3 regions of the Eisenibacter elegans DSM 3317 genome follow, and region 2 is predicted to be linked to each of the others. Evidence: riboswitches for the same ligand, from Rfam matches in the RefSeq annotation. Region 2 holds a riboswitch; each other region holds the start of a gene.
What was found. A riboswitch is a leader RNA that binds a small molecule or an ion and turns the genes downstream of it on or off. The one in region 2 is predicted to bind thiamine pyrophosphate.
Positions count from the first base shown of each region.

Region 1: linked by a shared signal. The riboswitch ahead of thiS (sulfur carrier protein ThiS) and the one ahead of thiM (hydroxyethylthiazole kinase) in region 2 are both predicted to bind thiamine pyrophosphate.
Region 3: linked by a shared signal. The riboswitch ahead of G499_RS0103465 (TonB-dependent receptor) and the one ahead of thiM (hydroxyethylthiazole kinase) in region 2 are both predicted to bind thiamine pyrophosphate.

Region 1 covers NZ_KE387153.1:67,988-72,209, reverse strand. The annotation lists gene thiC (phosphomethylpyrimidine synthase ThiC) at 1-1,750, opposite strand, end outside; gene thiS (sulfur carrier protein ThiS) at 1,874-2,083, opposite strand; TPP riboswitch at 2,184-2,286, opposite strand; gene G499_RS0113925 (hypothetical protein) at 2,691-4,222, opposite strand, start outside.
Region 2 covers NZ_AUMD01000011.1:497,205-501,426, reverse strand. The annotation lists gene thiD (bifunctional hydroxymethylpyrimidine kinase/phosphomethylpyrimidine kinase) at 1-575, opposite strand, end outside; gene thiE (thiamine phosphate synthase) at 651-1,307, opposite strand; gene thiM (hydroxyethylthiazole kinase) at 1,300-2,091, opposite strand; TPP riboswitch at 2,197-2,299, opposite strand; gene hisD (histidinol dehydrogenase) at 2,881-4,164, shown strand; gene G499_RS0102830 (sodium:solute symporter) at 4,212-4,222, opposite strand, start outside.
Region 3 covers NZ_AUMD01000011.1:632,215-636,436, forward strand. The annotation lists gene G499_RS0103465 (TonB-dependent receptor) at 1-1,715, opposite strand, end outside; TPP riboswitch at 1,835-1,930, opposite strand; gene G499_RS0103470 (GLPGLI family protein) at 2,943-3,767, shown strand; gene G499_RS0103475 (carboxypeptidase-like regulatory domain-containing protein) at 3,832-4,222, shown strand, end outside.

The sequences.
Region 1 (4,222 bases), on a different contig from region 2:
TGCGCATAGAGCAGAAGTTGGGGCCGCACATAGAGCAGAAGTGCGCCACCTTGGCATTGTCGGCGGGGAGGGTTTCGTCGTGAAATTCCCGGGCGGTGTCGGGGTCGAGGGAGAGGTTGAACTGGTCTTCCCATCGGAATTCAAACCGCGCCTTGCTCAGCGCATCGTCGCGGTACTGGGCGCCGGGGTGCCCCTTGGCTAGGTCGGCGGCGTGGGCGGCCAGCTTGTAGGTAATGACCCCTGTTTTTACGTCGTCGCGGTTGGGCAGGCCTAGGTGTTCCTTGGGCGTTACGTAGCAGAGCATCGCACAGCCATACCAGCCTATCATAGCCGCCCCGATGCCCGAGGTGATGTGGTCGTATCCGGGGGCGATGTCGGTCGTGAGCGGCCCGAGGGTGTAGAAGGGTGCTTCGCCACAACTTTGGAGCTGCTTGTCCATATTGACCTTGATGAGGTGCATAGGTACGTGCCCGGGGCCTTCGACCATCACCTGCACGTCGTGCTGCCAGGCGATTTTGGTTAGCTCGCCCAAGGTCTCTAGCTCTGCAAACTGTGCTGCATCGTTGGCATCGGCGATGGAGCCGGGGCGCAGGCCGTCGCCAAGGGAGAAGGACACGTCGTAGGCCTTCATAATCTCACAAATCTCCTCAAAATGGGTATAGAGGAAGTTTTCGCGGTGGTGTGCTAGACACCATTTGGCCATAATAGACCCGCCGCGAGAGACAATACCCGTTACGCGCTTGGCCGTGAGGGGGATATAGCGCAACAACACGCCGGCGTGGATGGTAAAATAATCGACTCCCTGCTCGGCCTGCTCAATGAGCGTATCGCGGAATAGCTCCCAGGTCAGCGCTTCGGCCTTGCCGCCTACCTTTTCGAGGGCTTGGTAAATGGGCACTGTACCGATGGGCACAGGGGAGTTGCGGATAATCCACTCGCGGGTTTCGTGGATATTCTTGCCCGTAGACAGGTCCATCACCGTATCAGCGCCCCAGCGGGTAGCCCAGACCATCTTCTCTACCTCCTCTTCGATGGTAGAGCTGACGGCAGAGTTGCCGATGTTGGCGTTGATTTTAACCAAGAAATTGCGCCCGATTATCATCGGCTCGCTCTCGGGGTGATTGATATTGGCCGGGATGATGGCTCGTCCGGCGGCGACCTCCTGCCGTACAAACTCCGGTGTAATCAGGGGTGGAGTGTTGGCACCGAAGCTTTGGCCGGGGTGCTGTGGAGCGATGGCCTGTTGTGCCTCCAGCCGTTGGTTTTCGCGAATGGCGATGTACTCCATCTCGGGCGTGATGATGCCCTTGCGGGCGTAGTGCAGCTGCGTAACGTTGTGGCCAGCCTTGGCGCGTAGGGGCTGCTGTAGGTGCTCAAAGCGGAGGTGGTCGAGGCTGCGGTCGTGGAGGCGCTGCTGCCCATAGCTAGAGCTGATTTGTGGCAATGCGGCTACATCGGCCCTGTCCATAATCCACTGTTGGCGCAACTTGGGCAGCCCCTTGCGCACATCGATGGCTACGGCAGGGTCGGTATAGGGCCCCGAGGTGTCATAAACGGTAATGGGCGGATTTTCGGACTGCTGCAACGCCCCTTCGGCAAAGATGGGCTTCGAAGCCGTTTGGCTTATCTGACGCATCGCTACGCGGATGTTTGGGTGCAATGTGCCGGGCACATAGACCTTCTGCGAGGCCGGAAAAGGCTCCCGCGTAATGCGCGAAGCTTGGGTGGGGATGTGTTCGTGTTTGGCCATAAGTCTGAAAAATAGTGGGTTTGAGGAAGCTTTGTAGGAGATAGACGGTTTTGTGGGGCTTACCCTGCGCCTTTTCAAGGGGGCTTGCATCAGGAAAACTGGAAAGCGTGGGGGAGAGAAGTATCAGCCGCCCTGTGTGGCCGTAATGACCAAGACCTCGGCATTGGGAGGTAGGGGCGTGTGTGGCCAGTCCTTTTTGGGGATGACCTGCTCATTGAGCGCCACGGCGATGCCCCGCTTGTCGGTCAAGTGCTGCTGACGGAGTAGGGCTTCGAGCGTAGACGCAGCCGTAACCAGCGCCACACCGTTGAAGTGTATCGTCGTCGTTGTCATAAAAAAACTAAGTTGTGGGAATGCCGGCGCAGCAGGAAAAAATGGCCTCAAAGGCTTTTATAGGCAACTACAAACGGGACAAAGCCCTTACCCAAAAATAGCATCGCGGCGTACTTTTCCCTCCGCCCGCATTACCGGGTTCAGGTTCAAAGGGTAATATCTCAGCCCCGGGCCAATAGCCCAAGACACCCCTAAAGTGTGGTACAAATTTAATAAAAATAAATCAAACCCCACAAACACCCAACCGCTTTTCGAAGCCAAACCCACGGAAAAGACGTATTTTTGGGTACTGACAACTAGTAGCTAGGTTAAATGGATGATTACTCGATACAAAATTAGACAATCATATCGGGGCTATCAAGTACTTCGTTTGCCATTATGACCTCCTGAGAAAAACATTATATTTGTAGGACTACCCAAAATTGGTTTGGGGAATATGTCTGCTGAAAATCCTTAATAATCAAAAAAATCAAATCCTGTAAATTTTAGCATAAAAATACCTACTGAGGTAGTGTGCGGCAAAGAACCATTCGTGTTTGACGGTTTTCATTGGCCAGCCTAGAGCGACAGGTACAGTGCCTGTCGCATGTGCTAGGGAGGTTGGTGATTATTTGGGGGGTGATTTTTGGATATTTTTGAGGACGTGGTCTTGGAGTGGCCCAGCTTCGGCAGCGGCTTCGGGGTCTGCCACTATTTTTTTAGACTCTAATTGACTGATGAGCACATCAATGGAGCGTTTTTGTTGTTCGAGGTTTTTGGCCGCGTGGAGCTCTGTTTTTAGGGCTTCCAGAAATTGGTTGTACAAGCGTACTCTTTGGTTGAAGCGCAGTATCTCTTGGTCTTCTATTTCTTTCCCTAGCGAATCCATAGGCAGGTTGCGCTCAGCACGGGGGGTACGGTTGGCATAGAGTGTCTGCATTTGGTTGTAGCTGGGGTTTTCGAGTACAAGCTCATCGTCGAAGCCTTTGAGGAGGGCGAAGTTTTCGGTGATGCGTGTTTGAGCATCTTTAAACTGCTGCTCTAGGGCCGTGCGTTGGCGTTGTAAGGCGGTACGTTGTTGTTGGGTAACCCGCTTTTCGTACTCATTCATCAGGAGTAGTGTCAGGTCTAAGACCTCAAAGCCGATGTACAAATCCTTGAAGCTATCCAGCTCTTCGAAGCTGCTGGTACTATAAAATCGGTTTCCGGCTCCTACTTCTATAAATGGCACTCCTTTGGTAACCATTTGAAAGTCGTTGTTGAACTGTCGGAAGACCCGTCGTCGGAGCAACACGCTGTCTGCCATTATTTTAGAGGTTACAAAATAAAGCCTGTACTGAGGGATACGCTCCGTATTTTTGTCCATCAGAGCATAAATAGCGTCAAGCCAGCGGTCGTTTTTGTTGTCAAAGATGGCCGAGGGGGGCTTGAGGTAATTCTTGATGCGGCGTTTGCTCAAGCCTTTGATGGAGATGCTATATTCCATAAAGCTGGTATTATTGACATCGAGCTTGGCCGCTACCCCTCTGAGGAAGGCTCCTAGTTTGGCATCTGCTTCGGCGTTGAAGCCTTTTTCGATGCGCACCAAATCTTGTATAAGATAATTCTGGACATTGAACTCCTCTTCTTGCCCATCTACAATCCCAAAAGAGGGATTATAATAGGAGGCATTACCATCAAAGAAAATCAGTGTACCCACAGCGAGTTCATTGTCTACTGTCAGCTCGTTGCGGTTGTCTTTGAGTAGGCTTTGCGCATATTTTTCTACCCTTAGGCGTTCTACCATCTGTCCGATGGTTTGGTAGTCATTTTCGTCTTTTTTGTCATAAAATACAAGCTCTATCTCATTGACTCCCTTTCTGTTGAGGTCTCGGATATTGCGTTGTACCATCATCGAAACACGTTTGTCATTGTTTCGGTATTCGGCACGGAAGGCGACGTTTTGGTTCTTATCCAGATTGACACTGATGGCGGCGTTGCTGTTGAGTGTTGTTACGCCATAAGTATTGCCTCTGAAGCCCATCGGTTCTTGGAGGTATACTTCGTAATGGACGACGACCTCGACCCTGTCATCTTCGTTTTTGGCTCTAAAAACAAACTGATAGGGGCGGGGCTTGGCTTCTGTAGCCGTGCTATAGTGGTAGGCTGCGGTAGATAAGG
Region 2 (4,222 bases):
CTCAGGGCATCGCCGCTAAGGTGTGCGCCTTTGGCCAAGACTGCCCGGCAGCCTTGTTGTTGGAGTACCAAGGCAGCCTGTTCGAGTGCTTCAAGACTTGTGATAGGCTGATTTACCAAGAGCGCGGCCTCATCTACGTTGGGGGTCAGCAGGGTGGACAATGGAAAAAGTGACTCTTCGAGTGCGGCAACGGTTTCTTCCGCAATGAGGCGGTCGCCACTGGCGGCGACCATCACCGGGTCGAGCACCACGGGTACCTCTGGGTAGGCTCGCAACACCTGCCCTATGGCCAAGGCAAGCTCGGGGGTGGCAATCATCCCAATTTTGATGGCCTTTGGCCGAATATCGTCCATGACAGCACGAATCTGGGCTTCGACCACCGACACCGGTACGGCGTGAATGGCTTGCACCCCTAAGGTGTTTTGTGCAGTGATGGCGGTGATGGCCGTAGTGCCATAGCAACCAAGGGCAGCAAAAGTTTTGAGGTCGGCTTGGATGCCTGCGCCGCCGCCACTGTCAGACCCTGCAATGCTCATCACAGGGATATATTGATGGGTATAGGGAGTATGTATCAAGTTTTTTGGCGTTTGGTGGGTTCAATCTATACTCGAAATCAGTCCGAGCTATGCAAGCGCTACGCTTGGTGCAGCCTAGAAACGCGGGCGCGAGGCTAGGGCATCGTCAATCAACTTCCGGTAGGTTTCGGCGGCTTTGGCAGGGCTTTCGGCGCTACATATCCCCGTCACGACGGCGAGACTGTCAGCCCCGGCTTGTATGAGCGCATCGGCGTGGATAGGTTTGATGCCGCCAATGGCCACGAGGGGCTTGGTGGTTTGGCGGCGCAAAGCCATCAGCCCCTGTAAGCCCCAAGGTTGTTGGGTATCTTGTTTGGTAGGGGTGGCAAATATGGGGCTTACGCCCCAGTAGTCTGCTGCTTGGGCTGCGGGGGCAAAAACCTGCTCATATCGTTCTATCGAAAGGCCGATACAGACAGCATCGCCCAGTTGTGCCCTAGCGGTGGCAAGGGCTACATCGCTTTGGCCGAGGTGTAGCCCAAAGCTACCGAGGGCGTGGGCAATTGGCAACGCATCGTTGATGATAAGGGGTACTTGGTAACGGTCGGTAAGCTGCTGTACCCGCTGCGCACGCTCTAAGAAGGCCTGCATAGACAACTGCTTTTCCCGCAGTTGTACCATCTGCACTCCTCCCTTGAGCGCCTCTTCGAGCACCCAATAAAAGTCGCGCCCGAGGCAGGCCGCCTCATCTGTTACGAGATAAAGCCCATAAGGAAAGGCGGAACTAGGCATAGGCTTCGAGGTCTTGGGGCTGTAGTTGGTGTAGCGCATCGAGGAAGTGTAACTGCAAGGTACCGGGGCCTTGGGCTAGGCGGGCGGCTGCCGCGCCGCAATGTGCCATCACGAGCATCGCCGTGCAGGTAGCTTCGAAGGCAGGTGCCCCTGCCGCCAAAAAAGCACCAATGAGTGCCGAGGCCGTACAGCCCATCCCCGTAACCTTGGTCATAAGTGGGTGGCCGCCACCAATAGTCGTAACCTTGTCTTGGTCTACAACATAATCTGTAGCCCCTGAAATACAAACCACAGCTCCTGTAGTATGGCTGAGGCGCTTGGCGGCATCGAGGGCTTCTTCGGACTGGTGGGTGCTGTCTACACCCTTGGTTTGGGCAGCCTGTTGTGCCAAGGCCATCACCTCTGAAGCATTGCCCCTGATGACGGCAGGGCGCTGTAGGAGTAGCTCGGTCAGTATCTGGTTACGATAGGGGGTAGCGCCTGCCCCCACAGGATCGAGCAGCCAAGGCTTGCCCAAACGCTGAGCCGCCTGAGCAGCTTGGAGATAAGACGCACTCCAGTACTCGTCGAGTGTCCCGATATTGATTACCGTCGCCCCGGCAATGCCGACCATATCGGCCAGCTCAGGGTGTGCATGTGCCATCACAGGTGAAGCCCCCAAGGCCAGCAAGGCATTGGCGGTATTGTTCATCACGACGTAGTTGGTGATGTTGTGTACCAGTGGAGATTGTTGGCGGAGTTGGCTAAGCCATTGGCCAGCCGTTATGGTAGGTGTGTGAGACATCTTGGGAGTAGTTATTGGTCAAACTATTACACATTGCCCAAGAGTGCTTTGCAAAAAATATAGTGCTGAAATAATTGTGGCCAAAGCAGCAAACTAATGCCCCAACAGCCTATCATCACTTTTCCCTTCGACAGTATTAACTGCATCAGGTTCCAAGGGTCTAATCTCAGCTTTCTATTTTTTGGTGAAAGCACCCCTAAAGCAAAAGTAAAGATACAGCAATTGTATCAGGGATACAAACTAAACACCACGGGACATTTTCTAGTTTGGTTTTGATTCAACAAGCTGCTTCACCAAATCAGGGCTTTCGACAAATTCACAAAGGCCGCAATATTTTTGCTCCTTTGCGTTCTTTGCGCATACTTTACGTCCTTTACGGTTAGATGTGTTTCCATAACAAAGGGGCAAGGTACACACAACAACGAGGAAAGTCGAAAATGTCCAGTAACGTGTACAAATTATGGCAAGATTCATAAGATTTGGGGATTTACAGGGTTTGATTTCCTTGATTATCAAGGATTTTCAGTGCGCAGATTTTCCAAACCAATTGTGATTGTGTACAAACACTTGTTTATCATGCTTGTTTCAAACCCCAGCTCAGGCATCCCAAAACAGCGCTTTGTGCCTGCCCCACACTGTCCGCTGATTGGGCTTCGGCATCCCATCAGACAGCTGCCCTGTAAGAACTAGGTCTTTTTTGTTGGCCAAACATATATCGGAATAAAATTTGTAGGGATAATAGGCACTTATCTTTATCTAAACCCTGCCCCATTACCGCATCATTATCCTATGAAAATCATACTTCATCCCGAACGCAGTGCTTGGGCGGATTTGACCATCCGCACCTCCTTAGATACCTACGAAGATCTGGAGCGCGCCGTAAAACCTATCTTGCGCGCCGTAAAACGCAGTGGCGACGCAGCCCTACGCCGCTATATTTACAAATATGACAAAGTACGTGTCAAAGATTTTATGGTGGGTGCTGAAGAATTTGAAGAAGCGCAAAGCTACGTGAGTGAAGATTTAAAAAAGGCCATACAGCAGGCTAAATACAACATTGCACAGTTTCATATGAATCAGCGCGTTTCGAACAAAAAAATCGAGACCGTGGAAGGCGTCCGATGCTGGCAACGGAGTGTGGGTATCCGCCGTGTGGGTTTGTATGTACCCAGCAGGCACGCACCGCTGTTTTCAACGATTCTGATGCTGGGCATTCCGGCCAATATTGCCGGCTGTGGCGAAACAATCCTCTGCTCTACCCCTGACCGTGAGGGTCGATTACATCCCATTATTCTCTACACTGCCAAGCTGCTCAATATCAGCAAGGTCTTCAAAGTAGGGGGTGTACAGGCCATCGCCGCAATGGCTTATGGTACAGAAAGTATCCCCAAAGTCAATAAGATATTTGGCCCTAGCAATCAATATGTAACTGTTGCCAAGCAACTAGTCAGCAAACAAGATGTAGCAGTAGATTTACCCGCAGGCCCTTCGGAGCTACTGGTATTGGCTGATGAGAGCGCCAACCCTGCTTTTGTAGCTGCTGACTTAATCGCCAATGCTGAGCACTTCAACAACAGTCAGCCAATGCTCTTGTCCTCATCAGAAGAGCTTGTCAAAAAAGTGCTGGCCGAAATCAAGCGCCAGCTCCCGGGTTCGAGTCGCCCCGAAAGCGCCGCCAAAGACCTAGAACAAGCCCACGCCATTGTTTTTCAGAGCAATGTGGAGGCCATCGAGTTTATCAATATGTATGCCCCCGAAACGCTCAGCTTGGCCATTCAAAACGCTGAGGCTGTCAGTGAGCGTATCTACAACGCTGGCGCTATCTACATCGGCCATTATACTCCCGAAAGTATCAGTTATGCAGCCGGGCCAAATAATACCCTCCCAACCAACGGCTATGCTAAGGCATACAGCGGCCTTTCGTTGGATAGTTTTGTGCGCAAAATCAACTGCTATGATGTAACAGCTCAAGGCCTGAAGAATATCGGCAAACACGTGGAAGAAATCGCCTCTGCCGAAGACTTGATGGCGCGTAAAAACGCAGTGTCTATCCGATTGACGAATTCGGATTGACGATTGAAGAGTTCAGATTCGTAAATCGTAAATCAAAGGTCGTCAACTCAATCAGTGT
Region 3 (4,222 bases), 140 kb from region 2:
CCATAAAAAGTATGGGCTTCGTGGCGGTAGGTGAGGCCGAGTTTGGGGTTGAAGAAGTTGAGCTGTACACTTTGGTCGACCTCCCGAGCGCCGAGGTTGTCATCTACGGCCTTGCCCACAAAATTGTACCCTACTTGCCGCCATTGTATATCGGCAAAAGCCATAAGCTTAGGGTTGAGCTGATAAACAGCCTTGGCAAAGAGGTGCCCGTCGGTTTTGGTAGCATCATTGTCGTAGTAGCGGTCGCGGATTTGCGAGTCGCCAGCAAACCGCGCCCAGATAACCTCTCCGAAGTGCGCCCCTTCGTAGTGGTTCCACCCGCCGCCGAAGGTAAAGTTGAGGCGTTGGGCAAGGTAGTTGACAGAGAAAATAGTTCCATAAAAGTCATTATCGAGCCAGCGGCGGCGTATGAGGTCGGAGCGCTCGATGGTTTCGGTACCAATCACCACAGGGGCGATGTTGTAGCCACTCAGTCGGTCGTTGTAGCGGAATTGTTCATAGTAGCCCCTCCCCTTGGTATAGTGTAGCGCCAGATGTCCATACCAACGTTGGGAGAACTGGTGGTCATAAAATAATTGGTAGTGGTCTTGTTGGTAATTGTCGGTTTCGTTGTCGTAGAGTTGAGAGTTATAGCGTCGCGGGTTGGCGTTACGGATGTTGTCCGCTTGTTCGGCGTTGAGCCCGTTGCGCACAATGAAGGCTTCTATCCCCTCTGCATCGTTGCGCAGCTTGGCTTCCGGAATGCCATACCAAGCCTGATAGGTTTGTTCTTGACCCGAAAATATATTGAGGCGCAAGCTGCTGTTCTTGCCCCAATATGCCCCTGATACATAAAAAGAGCGCAAGTCAGAAAAAGCCCTGTCTATGAATCCATCCGAGCTGATGCGCGAAAGCCTTGCGTCGACCGTAAAGCGGTCGTGAAGTAGACCCGAACCTACCTGTAGGGTATGCTTCCAAGTGTTGAAAGCGCCGTAGCTGTTGTCGAGAGCGAGGTAGGCCGTATCGCGTCGGGCATTGGTCTGTATGTCAACTGTAGCACCAAAAGCAGCAGCCCCATTGGTAGAACTGCCCACGCCCCGCTGTATCTGGATGCTCTCTACGGAGGAGGCAAAGTCAGGCATATTGACAAAAAATGTTCCGTGACTTTCGGCATCATTGAGTGGAATACCATTGATGGTTACATTCACTCGGGTAGCATCTGAGCCTCGAATACGCATGCCGGTATAGCCTACGCCCGCACCTGCATCGGAGGTAGTTACGACGGAGGGGCTGAAATTGAGCAAGATAGGTAAGTCCTGACCGAAGTTTTGAGCCTGAATCGTGGCGCGGTCTATGTTTTGAAAAGCCATTGGGGCGATTTCGGGCACTCGTGTCGCTGTGATGAGCACCTCCTCTGTGAGCGTAGTACTGAGCACTAGACGTATTTCGCCAGCACTGCTGCCCGTGTTTACGGTCAAAACCTGTGGCTGATAGCCAATAAAAGAAACTTGCAATTGGTAAGTGCCTGCCTGAAGCTGGCCTAGCCGGAAGCGCCCCTGATGGTCAGTAGTAGTGCCTTTGTAGGTGTTTTGGAGCAGTACCGCTGCGCCGGCCAACCCTTGGCCGTTTTCGTCTAGTACACGTCCTTCGATTACATTGCCTGTAGTGCCTTGTCCCCACAAGGGTAGCGACAAAAACACACAGCAGAGCCATAGTCCAATATTTAAACCTTTCATCGGTGAAAGTAAAGTTAGAGTTTGAAATATTGGGGTCTGCACACAAGAAGCCAACACGCGCTTGTGATAAGTGAGAAAAACCGTTGGAATCGGCCAGAGCCTATGTCAGAAGGCAAAAAATATTTTTGTCTTCAACTCCCTTCGTCGGTACTAACCGCATCAGGTTCTATGGGTATATTCTCAGCTCCGCCAAAGGAGCACCCCAGTTGAGTTACTGTGTTGCAAAGGTAGCGTGTATCGGTGTGTGAAGCAAACACTAAGGGTTTCAAAATATCCAGTAGTATGACAATCGAATAAATCTTGGTATGAGGTATGAAAGTAGGAGTACCTACATTTTTGATTCAAAAAAATGACAATCATCAAAAAAAGCATTAATATTTGCATAAGAGTAAAAATATTGTTAAATCCTTGTGGTATTTCAATTCAACCAATAAAATCCACCTAAGGCTACTATGAAAACGATTGTCACCTATATCCTGCTATTTACTTTTTGTAAGGTAAGAGATTTTAAGGTAAACGATGATTATATTTAAATTTTATTAAGTGTGCTTATTGTTGTGAAATAAAAATAGTCTATGGTGTTTTTAAAAAAAACAAAATAATTTTGTTTTATTAGTGTTTGTTGTATAGATTTGTATCGAAGTACTTCATATAGCTAATTTCAGCGTCTTTTAGTTTTTATTATATTAACCTTTTCTAAAAATGAAAAACTTATCACTAAAGAAGTTTTTAATGTCTTGAACGCTAAAATGACAAAACAATCAAATTCTCCCTAATTCCGCAACTTGAAATCATTAATGTAGGGCTTCCGCACCAAATCAATAATCTTTGGTTGCTTATTGCTACTCCAATTATTCGAATGCGTTTGTAGCGTTTTTTAAAGGTTTTTCAAAAGCAATAGAAAACACACGAAGAATAAAATATTGAATTAAAGCCAAAAACAACACAAAAAAGTTTGATGCGGGAGCCCTATCATTAATGGATGTGGAAGTTGGTCTTTATAGATATTTTACCAACTCTACCATATGAGGGCTTGCACCATCTTGATTTGCGCATAAAGCTACTGTAAGGTCTGCGTACGGAAGCAGTTTAGCGATAAAATAGAGGCGATAGCTAGCTCTCTGTAGATTTATGAAATACAGCTTTCGAAGTGAAGTTCTAAAGAGAAACTTCCTGTTAGATAATTACAACACACAAGCTGAAACTCAAAACATTTTCCCAAACCTGATGAAACAACTCATACTCTTCCCTCTGTTATTTCAACTATCCCTACAACTTACTAAAGCTCAAATACTTGACTACCAAATACTTGCAGTGTATGAGCTTCACTTTCAGCCAGATTCAACCGATTCGGCATACAAGATTAAAACAGAACCTTATCATCTCTACACTGGAGCAAACCAATCGCTGTATATCAGCACCTACGCTTGGCAGCTTGATTCTTTGGTTTATGAAGGCCATATAGACCCTAACGACGTAAGCGCGATGGAGCGTTTGTTGAGGATGCCGCAACCCAGTTCGAGGGAGGCCTTGCTCAAAACGTATCGGCAAGGAGGCATGACGGTTTACAATCACGTGATTTCGTTATATGTGTATGAGGATGCCACCAAACTGATTTGGCAAATCCAAGCAGAGCAAAAAACAACAGAAGCTGGTAGTGTCTTGACCAAGGCCACCACCAGCTTCCGTGGGCGTAACTACACAGCGTGGTTTGACGAGAACATCCCCGTCTCCGATGGGCCGTATAAATTTGGCGGCTTGCCCGGCCTGATTATACAGATTGCTGACGACGAACAGCACTATGTATTTGAGGCGGTGAAGGTGGTACATTTTCCCAAAAAACAACAAATCCACATTCCTTATGCCACACACGCAAAGCCTATCACCTATCAACAGTTCAAAGAATTGAAAGAAGCTTATTCAACAAACCCTTTGGCGATGTTAGAGATGGGTGGGGGCTTCATATCCGAAGCCGATAAGCGCAAAACCAAAGAAAATATTCAACAGCAAAAAAGCAGGAATAACAACCGCATTGAGCGCAAGCCGGATTAGTGTGGGCACAGAAACAAAGCAAACAATATTAGCAGCAAGCCTCCCTTGCTCATAGGCGAATCTTATGTTACAAAATATAGGAACTGACTCAGCCAAAATACTCTCTAAAAATATTTGGGGCGCAAGGTGGTATACTTTGAGGCTATTGCTAAGTATGTTATTGGCCTTGGTGAACGGGATGCAAGCCCAAACCATGCTGACAGGCCAACTGACCGGTACCTCAGGGCAGCCCTTGGTAGGGGCAAGTGTTACGGTTGCCGAAACAGAAACCGCTGCACCACTTGCCTTTGCCATTAGTGATGCACAAGGCCGTTTTGAAATACAGGTATCAACCACGACCACCCAACTGTGGCTCAGTGTGCGTAGTTTGGGGTATGCCCCACAACGCCGGCAAATCGCCAATCAAAGCCAACAAATCCAGATTACGCTTGTCGAGCAGGCCTTGGAGTTGGAAG